Linked DNA regions of Pyxidicoccus xibeiensis. The protein of the gene in region 2 interacts with the protein of the main gene of each other region in a pairwise test. Links are inferred from orthologs where the notes say so. Each region holds a gene or a part of one and is shown on either strand. Other genes may lie near its edges.

Region 1 (3,106 bases), on a different replicon or contig from region 2:
CATGGCGGCCGGAGGCGGCCCCACGAAGGTGAGCCCCGCGTCGGCGCAGGCCTGGGCGAACTCTCCGTTTTCGGACAGGAAGCCGTAGCCGGGGTGCACGGCCTGGGCGCCCGTCTGCTTCGCGGCGTCCAGGATGGCGGCGACGTTCAGGTAGCTGTCCTTCGCCGCGGCGGGGCCGATGCGCACGGCCTCGTCCGCCTCCTTCACGAAGGGCAGCTCCGCGTCCGCGTCCGAGTAGACGGCGACCGTCTTGAGCCCCATCCCCCGCGCCACCGCGCTGATGCGGCGGGCAATCTCTCCCCGATTCGCGATGAGCAGCTTCTGGAACATGGCGCACCCTCCCCTGCGAAGGGCGGCGAACCTAACCCTCGCCCCCTCGCATGACAAGGGTGCGCACAGGCGCGCAACAGGTCCCTACAACCCCGTAAATTTGCGGACTTGCGGACACGTGACGTACCTTGCCGCCCCGTGAAGCCCCCCACTTCTTCAAGCCCTGGCGGCGTCGTCGACCTGCACCGCGCGCGTCGCGCGAAGCGGCTGGACCTCTACCGTTCCCGGCAGGCGGACCGCGTCCGCACCGTGCGAGCCACGCTCGAGACCCTCACGCAGAGCGGCACCCTCTTCACGAAGGAGGGCACGCGGCGCGGGCTGTCCCTGCTGAAGGCCCTGCAGCTGCTGCAGCGCATCGGCGCCCGCCTCGAGGAGGCCTCCGGCGACGGCGTGCTGCCCGCCCCCCGTCGGCCGGAGCGCATGGACGCGCTCTACGTCGAGGTGGACGAGCTCTTCGAGCGCGCGGACAAGCTGGCCGGGCGCGACGAGGCGAGCGTCGCCCGGCTCCCGGGCCACTGACAGGCCCGGGCGCTCCGGCGGACGCGCCCTACCGCACTACGGCAGCTCCGTCTGTCCCTGGCGCCGCAGGAAGGTGGGGATGTCGAACTGGTCCTCGTCCAGCGGCAGCGCCGCTTCCTTCACCACCGCGGTCCGCGTGCTGAGGGCCTTGCCGCTCTCCACGGGGGCCAGCGTCCGGGGCGCGCTGCCCTTGGCGGGCACCAGGCTGGCGACCTCTTCGCGCTCCCGCTCGCGCGCGTTGGCGAGCACCGAGGGGGCCGGACGGGACAGCGGGACCTGCACCACCGGCGCCGAGCGCACCTTGGGCGCGTCGCGGTGGACGAAGCCGGTGGCGATGATGGTGATCTTCACCTCGTCCTGAATCTGGTCGTCGATGAGCGAGCCGAAGATGATCTCCGCCTCGCTGTCGGCGGCGTCGTGGACCAGGGTGAGCGCCTCGTTGACCTCCTGGAGGGTCATGTCGCGGCCGCCGGTGATGTTGATGAGCAGGCCGGTGGCGCCGTCGATGGAGACGTCCTCCAGCAGCGGGCTGGAGATGGCCTGCTGCATGGCGGTGAGGGCGCGCTTGTCCCCCGACGAGTGGCCCGTGCCCATGAGCGCCAGGCCCTTGTCGCTCATGATGGTCTTCACGTCCGCGAAGTCCACGTTGATGTAGCCGTGGTACTGGATGAGGTCGCTGATGCCCTGCACGGCATTCAGCAGCACCTCGTCGGCGCGCTTGAAGGTCTCCAGCAGCGGCATCGGCTCGTTGGAGAGCGACAACAGGCGCTGGTTGGGGATGGTGATGAGGGTGTCCACGGCGGCCTTGAGCTCGACGATGCCCTGCTCGGCCTGCTTGCGGCGCTTGTTGCCCTCGAAGAGGAAGGGCTTGGTGACGACGCCCACCGTGAGGCAGCCCAGGCTCTTGGCGATGTCCGCGATGATGGGCGCGGCGCCCGTGCCGGTGCCGCCGCCCATGCCCGCGGTGACGAACACCATGTCGGCGCCCTCGAGCACCGCGGCAATCTGGTCCCTCGACTCCAGGGCGGCCTCGCGGCCCATCTCCGGGTTGGCGCCCGCGCCCAGGCCCTTCGTCAGCGTCTGGCCCAGCTGCAGCCGGGTGGGCGCCTTGCTCGCGGCGAGCGCCTGGACATCGGTGTTGGCGGCGATGAAGTCCACCCGGTCCAGCTTCGACAGAATCATCGTGTTGACCGCGTTGCAGCCGGCCCCACCTGCCCCGACGACCCGAATCTTGGCGGCCTGCTTGTTCTGATCGAACTGGTCCATGGCGGTCCTTTCGGCGGGAGCGGCGCGGTGCAGCGCGCGCACTCCCAACCTCCACAATCATCAGCAAGTCCCGCGCTTTGGCAAGTATTCCGCTACGAGCCTGTAGCGGGATGCGGCGGCGCCGAGTCCTGACGCGCACTTACGCAGCGACCAAACGTCCGTGCAGTGTGGCGCGGCGGGCTCACTTCACCTCTTGACTCGCGCAACGCGGCACGCCCTGGCCGGTCGGAATCGGGCGTTCCCGCAAACGCGAAGGGTGGTCCCGGAGCTTCGTCCAGGACCACCCTCGCGCATTCATCCGATATGCATCATCGGCCCTTCATGGCCGGTAGCCCTGACGTCAGGGGGCTTCGCGCTCGACCTCCACCTTCCCCAGGCGGAGGATGTTGAACTCCACGCGCCGGTTGTTCTCGCGACCCTTCGCCGTCTTGTTGGTGTCCACCGGCTTCGTCTCGCCGAAGCCCTCGGAGTCCAGGCGGTTGGCGGCGATGCCCTCCTTGATGAGGAAGGCGCGCACGTTGGCCGCGCGGCGCTTGGACAGGTCCAGGTTCATCGCGTCGTTGCCCTGGTCGTCCGTGTGGCCCTCGATGCGGAGCAGCTCCACCTGCGGGTTGGCGCGCAGCACGGCGGCCACCTGCTTCAGCAGCGGGAAGGAGCGCGAGAGGATGATGTCCTTCGACGTGGCGAAGTACACCTTCTCCAGGATGAGGATGCGCTCGCCGTCGACCTGCACCTTCACCTTGCCCTTGTCCGGGCAGCCGTCGTCATCCTGCACGCCGTTGATGACCTCGGGCTCGTTCGGGCACTTGTCCGCGGTATCGGCGATGCCGTCCTTGTCGTTGTCCGGGTCCGGGCAGCCGTCCGAATCCTCGAAGCCGTCCTTGTCCTCGGGCTCCTTGGAGCAGCCGTCGTTCGGGTCCATCAGGCCGTCCCCGTCCGTGTCCACCGGCGCGGGCTCCGTGTCCGGGCACCCATCCCTGTCGTCATGCCC
Region 2 (2,908 bases):
CGCCGCCCGCTTCCCGGACCTGCTCGCGTGGCGCGACGCGCTCTACGCGAAGCACCGCAAGCCCTGAGCCACCCCGGGCGCTTCCCCGTCCCGTCGGAGTGCGGGCGCGTCGTGTCCTGCTCGAACGCACCCGCCTTCGCGGCCCGCTGCCTCAGGGCTTCTTGCCGCTGCCTCGCGGAGCCGGAGCGGGCTGCGGCGCGCCCTGGCCGCCCATGCGCTGGCGAATCAGCTCCTGGATCTGCTCGGGCGTCTTGCCCTGGAAGTCCTCGGGCTTGAGCCCGCCGGGCAGGCCCTGCGGGGCGGCGCCCGGCTTGGGCGCGTCCATCTTCTGGTAGTCCGCCGGAATGGCGAAGCGCGAGTCGGGCTGCGGGCCCTCCTGGATGCCGGTGAGGTTGACCTCCGTCACGCCCTGCTCCGAGAAGGTCTGCGCGCGCACGTAGGGCACTTCCGCCAGGTCCGTGGGCCGCCAGATTTTCTGGCGCATCGCGGTGCCGTCCATGCCGGGCGGGGTGCCCTCGTACACGGTGGTGGCGTGGCCGTTGACCTTCTCGGTGCCCACCTTCTTGTAGCCCTGCTGCTTGAAGCACGCGTCATAGTCCTGCGCCTTCCCCGTGCAGGCGCCAGGCAGCCGCATGGGCAGGTCATCCAGGCTCCGGACCGACGCAAGCTTCTGTGCGTGCATCAGCGTGGTGCCCGTGCGCTTCTCGAAGTCGAACAGGATGGACATGCCCGGGGCGCCGGGCTGGCCGGGCAGCTGCGCGTCCATGCGGAGCAGGCCCTTGCGCCCGTACATCTTCCCCTTCATCGGGGGAGGGGTCTTCTGGCCGGCCTTCTGGGAGGTGACAGTCGTGGTCGCCTCCGCCGTCCAGTCCGCGAGCGCGGGCGAGGCCACCAGCAGCGAGGCGGCGGCGAGTCCTGACAGCCTGTGACGGAGCTTGGAAGGGCGCATGCCGCACACCACAGTCCACGCCCGCGCACCTGTCAAACCCACCCGGGGCCGGAGCCGGAAGAAGCGAACGGCGCCGGCCCCACGCGAAGTCGCGGGAGCACGGCGCCGTGGGGCCGCGGGGAGCGAAGTGGCTCAGCCCGGCTGGCAGACCTGGCGGAGGATGTCGAGCGACTCCAGCGCCTTGCCCGCGCCAATCACGACGGCGGACAGCGGGTCCTCGGCGAGGAACACGGGCAGGCCCGTCTCCTCGCGCAGCAGCGTGTCCAGGTTCTTCAGGAGCGCGCCGCCACCGGCCAGCACGATGCCGCGGTCGGCGATGTCACCGGCGAGCTCGGGCGGGGTGCGCTCCAGCGTCAGCTTCACCGCCTCGACGATGCCGTTGACGGGCTCGGCGAGCGCGTCACGCACCTCGTCGCTGGACACCGTCAGCGTGCGCGGCACGCCGGCCACCAGGTCGCGACCCTTGATCTCCATGGTCATGACCTCGTCCGTCGGGTACGCGGTGCCGATGCCCATCTTGATGAGCTCGGCCGTGCGCTCGCCGATGAGCAGGTTGTACTTGCGCTTGACGTACTGGATGATGGCCTCATCCAGCTTGTCGCCGCCGATGCGCACGCTCTTGGCGAACACGATGCCGGCCAGGCTGATGACCGCGACGTCGGACGTGCCACCGCCGATGTCGACAATCATGTTGCCGCTGGGCTCCGTCACCGGCAGGCCCGCGCCAATGGCCGCGGCCATGGGCTGCTCGATGAGGTAGACCTCGCGGGCGCCCGCGTTCGCGGCGGCCTCGCGCACCGCACGGCGCTCCACCTCGGTGATGCCGGAGGGGATGCCGATGATGATGCGCGGGTTGACCAGCGTCTTGCGGTTGTGGGCGCTCTGGATGAAGTAGCGCAGCATCGCCGCGGTGATTTCGAAGTCCGCGATGACGCCGTCCTTCATCGGGCGGATGGCCACGATGTTGCCCGGCGTACGCCCGAGCATCTCCTTGGCCTCCTTCCCCACCGCGAGGACCTTCTTGCCCCCGCGCGCGTCCTGTTGGACCGCCACCACGGAAGGCTCGTTGGACACGATGCCCTGACCGCGGATGTAGATGAGCGTGTTCGCCGTGCCCAGGTCGATGGCGAGGTCACGCGAAAAGAGAGTGTGAAGCCAGTCAAACATACGGGGGCGGGAACTTTCGGGGAGGCGGCGGAATTTCCCCCAGAGCGTGGGGGGAGACGCGCGGAAGGTACTACGCGGCGCAGCACGGAGGAAGAAAAGCCGGAAGTGGCTTCCACTTCAGGTTGGAGGGCAGTCGGCCAGCGGACTCGCGCGGCCCCCGGCCCTCAGTGCAGGGAGGCGGCCTCGCTGGGAACCCCATCCTGCGCTTGTTCGAAGCGCGTGGCCACCACCCCCGCCTCCAGGGCGGGCTCCTCTGGGAGTGCCCCCTCGGGCAGCGTCCCGGCCTGCTCGGCCTCCCGGTACTCGGGCGTGTGGCGCAGGGCCTCGCTGGTGACGTGGAGCAGGGTGTCGCGCACGGGCTCGAACAGCAGTGCGGTGAGGTACCAGGCGGGCGCGTAGTCCAGCCGGATGAGGCCGTGCACGCTCCAGCGGTGCGGCGCGTAGTCCCAGGGGCAGCGGCCGAGCAGCTTCTTCAGCACCCAGCCCGTGCCGTACTCCGCGCCGAAGATGAGCGCCGTGTAGGCCAGCGCCCGCAGCGGCCGCGGCAGGGGCTTGAGCCGGGCGGAGACCTCCTCCAGCGCCAGCGCCGTGCCGCCGTAGATGGGGTGCATCCACAAGTAGGTGCGCGCGGTGGCGCTCCGGTCTCGCTTCAACGCGGCGCTGGCCCCCGTGAACAGCACCTCCAACACCCACCCGGTACACCCGTAGAGCAAGAATCGTGAAAGCACGCCCAGAACCTAAGAATCTTTCGAGGAAGGGGCAGTGCCCGGACCGAGCCATCTGACCGCTTGC
Region 3 (3,047 bases), on a different replicon or contig from region 2:
CCACACAGCGTCAAAACCGGTACACGCGTCCCCAGCGCCGTTCATGAAGATGCCACCACGGAACCCCGCGCCCGTGGCAGAGATGGAGCCTGCGTTGTTCACCGCTCCCGTCGCCAGGAAGGCCAGCACGCCGCCCGTGGTCCCATCCCAGGTCCGGGCGACGAGGCTGCCTCCAGCGTTGATGTTCACGGTGCTGTACTCGCGCACCAGCACCGCCTGGGTCCCGGTCGCCCCGAAGGCCACCGTGAGCGGCTGGGTGAAGCTGAGCCGGGTCGCGGTGAGGGACTGGACGCGCGCCAGCTGCCAGCGGCCCATCGTATTGCCGGACATGTCGAGGGGCGTCTGACTGCCCGACGTGGGCCTCGGGGAGAGGCCCGTGCTCTGGAGCACCATCACCAGGTCGCCGACAGCGAAGCCTGTCGTGGTGGCCACGGTGACGAAGCTCTGGCCCGCCGGAACGGCCGCCGTCACCCGCGTATAGACGTTGACGACGGTGTTGGCGGCGTTGACGGTCAGCGCGCCGTCCTGGGCATTGCCCAGCTGGAAGATGTCGGGCTCGGCGTGCGCGGCGGGAGCCACCAGCGCGACGCACAGGAGCGCCAGCAGGCCAGCAGCAGGCAGGCGAGCACGTACGCGCTTCGCCGATGCCAGCGGAAGAGGGGTGTGGGTGTTGTCGTTCATAGAGGCAGCGCCGCGCGAGGTGGGATGGGGTCCCGGCGGCAACGGCCGCACATAGCAATCCCGGAGCCATCCTCCGTCCACTTCCCAACCCTCACAGTTCCAGGGGGTTCCAAGACCCACCCCTCCCCTCTTCCGAGGGGAGATCCGAATCACGGATCCGGATTCTGGAAACCGGATTGCTTGGCCCCCCAACAGCGCCCCCCTCGTTGACGCGTCAAACCCGGACGCGGCACCGGCCTGACGCGTCCACGACCGACGCAGGGCCGCGGTGACGCACCAGGCCAGAACGCAAAAGGGGCCCTCCTTCCGGAGAGCCCCTTCGCACGGCGGCGGGCACTGAAGCCCGGCGCGGCCTAGAAGATTTCCTCGAGCCACTCGCGCATGCGGCCCTTCACCTTCTTGTACACGTTCTCCTCGCGGATGCGGAACATGCGCCGGTCCAGGTGCTTGGCACCGTAGACGACCAGGCCCACGCCCGTGGCGTACATGGGGCTCTTCACCACGTCCACCAGCCCGCCGATGCCGCGCGGCATGCCCCGGCGCACCGGCAGCCCGAGCACTTCCTCCGCCAGCTCCGGCATGCCCGCCAGCAGCGTGGAGCCACCCGTAATCACCACGCCCGAGGCCAGCAGGTCCTCGTAGCCGCACTTCTGGATTTCACGGTGCACGAGCTGGAAGATCTCCTCCACGCGCGGCTCCAGAATCTCGCAGAGAATCTGCCGCCCGAGCACGCGCGGCTGCCGGCCGCCCACGCTGGGCACCTCAATCGTGTCGTCCTTGTTGATGAGCGACGCGAGCGCGCAGCCGTACTTCTGCTTGATGCGCTCGGCCTCGTGCGCGGGCGTGCGCAGGCCGATGGCGATGTCGCTCGTCAGGTTGTTGCCACCCAGCGCAATCACCGCCGTGTGGACGATGGAGCCGCCGGAGAAGATGGCGATGTCCGTGGTGCCGCCGCCGATGTCGACGAGGCACACGCCCAGCTCCTTCTCGTCCTCGCCCAGCACCGCCTCCGCGCTGGCCAGCGGCTGCAGGACGATGTCGGAGACGTTGAGCCCCGTGCGGTTGGCGCACTTGACGATGTTCTGCGCGCTGGAGACGGCCCCGGTGACGATGTGCACCTTGGCCTCCAGGCGCACGCCCGCCATGCCCAGCGGCTCCTTGATGCCGCCCTGGTCGTCGATGATGAACTCTTGCGGCAGGACGTGGATGACCTCCCGGTCCAGGGGAATGGCCACCGCCTTCGCCGCGTCGATGACGCGCGCGATGTCCGCCTCGCGGACCTCCTTGTCCTTCACCGCGACGATGCCCTGGGAGTTGAAGCCCTTGATGTGGCCACCGGCGATGCCCGTGTAGACGTGGGAGATCTCCGCCCCCGCCATCAGCTCCGCCTCTTCGACGGCGCGGCGGATGGAGGAGACCGTGGCCTCGATGTTGACCACCACGCCCTTGCGCAGCCCCTTCGACGGGTGCGTACCGATGCCGATGATGTCGATGCCGCTGTCGGTCAGCTCCCCGACGATGGCGCAGATCTTCGTCGTGCCGATGTCGAGGCCGACGATGATCTCCCCCGACTTCTGCTTCGCCATGACAACCCTCCCAGGCCCCCCACTCTCGTGAAAGGGGCATCCGCTTACCGCGTCGAGACCCCGTTCCTCTCGGAGACAGGGCTCGAAAGCTTCACCGCCACCCAACCGGGTCGGGCACGGTTATCCAGGTGAATGATCTCCGCTGCAAGCCCCCTCGCACCCAGCTCTCGCCGGACACGGGCCAGCCGTTGCAGCTTGACCTCGGAATCTCCTTGTCCCAGGCGCACTTCCTGGCCGGACGCCGTCACCAGCGCCAGACCCTGCGCCTCCATGCGGACCTCGGACAGCCGCTCGTCCTTGCCGGGGGACAGTCGCGTGTACGCGCCCGCCACCTCCAGCGCCGCGCGCAGGCGCTCGCGCGCCACCGCCGGGTCCGTCACGTAGCCTTCCCTGTCCAACCCCGTGACGAGCGGCAAATCCAGCCCGTCCCCGGGCGTCACCCGCTTGAAGGGCTCACCGGCCTCGTCCAGGACGTACAGCTCGCTGAGCACCGCCAGGGCCACCGGCACGTGCTCGGACACCTCCACCGACACGCGGTTGGGGAAGCGCCGCGTCACCTCCACCGTCTTCACCCACGGGTGCTGGAGCATGGCGCGCTCCAGCGCGCCCACGTCCAGCGTCCACAGGTTCTGCCCCTTCGTCAGCGCGGCCAGCCGCAGCAGCTCCACCCGCGAGGCGCGCTGCAGTCCGGAGAAGGACACCGCCGCCAGGTCGAAGCGCGGCGACGTCAGCGCCCACCGGCGCAGTTCCACCCCGCCCCACACCAGCAGCGCGGTGGCC

What was found.
Region 1: the proteins of LXT23_RS20525 (region 2) and ftsZ interact in binary tests that used the Escherichia coli proteins (3 or more experiments, as listed by UniProt). The link is inferred for Pyxidicoccus xibeiensis from one-to-one orthologs.
Region 3: the proteins of LXT23_RS20525 (region 2) and ftsA interact in binary tests that used the Escherichia coli proteins (3 or more experiments, as listed by UniProt). The link is inferred for Pyxidicoccus xibeiensis from one-to-one orthologs.

Annotation. Positions count from the first base shown.
Region 1 is NZ_JAJVKV010000032.1:28,993-32,098, forward strand. Bases 1-2,954 are described here. They hold ftsZ (cell division protein FtsZ), read right to left. Parts: upstream 2,116-2,954; coding sequence 886-2,115; downstream 1-885. Other genes in these bases: LXT23_RS48940 (acetyl-CoA carboxylase biotin carboxylase subunit), read right to left, coding at 1-330; LXT23_RS48945 (hypothetical protein), read left to right, coding at 469-849. UniProt on the Escherichia coli protein: Essential cell division protein that forms a contractile ring structure (Z ring) at the future cell division site. The regulation of the ring assembly controls the timing and the location of cell division.
Region 2 is NZ_JAJVKV010000004.1:652,557-655,464, reverse strand. The notes cover bases 100-2,855. They hold LXT23_RS20525 (rod shape-determining protein), read right to left. Parts: upstream 2,117-2,855; coding sequence 1,082-2,116; downstream 100-1,081. Other genes in these bases: LXT23_RS20520 (putative ABC transporter permease), read right to left, coding at 2,281-2,844; LXT23_RS20530 (LolA family protein), read right to left, coding at 152-949. Outside these bases: LXT23_RS20535 (glutathione S-transferase family protein), read left to right, coding at 1-67. UniProt on the Escherichia coli protein: Forms membrane-associated dynamic filaments that are essential for cell shape determination. Acts by regulating cell wall synthesis and cell elongation, and thus cell shape.
Region 3 is NZ_JAJVKV010000027.1:1,781-4,827, forward strand. Bases 152-3,046 are described here. They hold ftsA (cell division protein FtsA), read right to left. Parts: upstream 2,268-3,046; coding sequence 1,035-2,267; downstream 152-1,034. Other genes in these bases: LXT23_RS47695 (cell division protein FtsQ/DivIB), read right to left, coding at 2,312-3,046. In the rest of the region: more of LXT23_RS47695, read right to left, coding at 3,047-3,047. UniProt on the Escherichia coli protein: Essential cell division protein that assists in the assembly of the Z ring. May serve as the principal membrane anchor for the Z ring.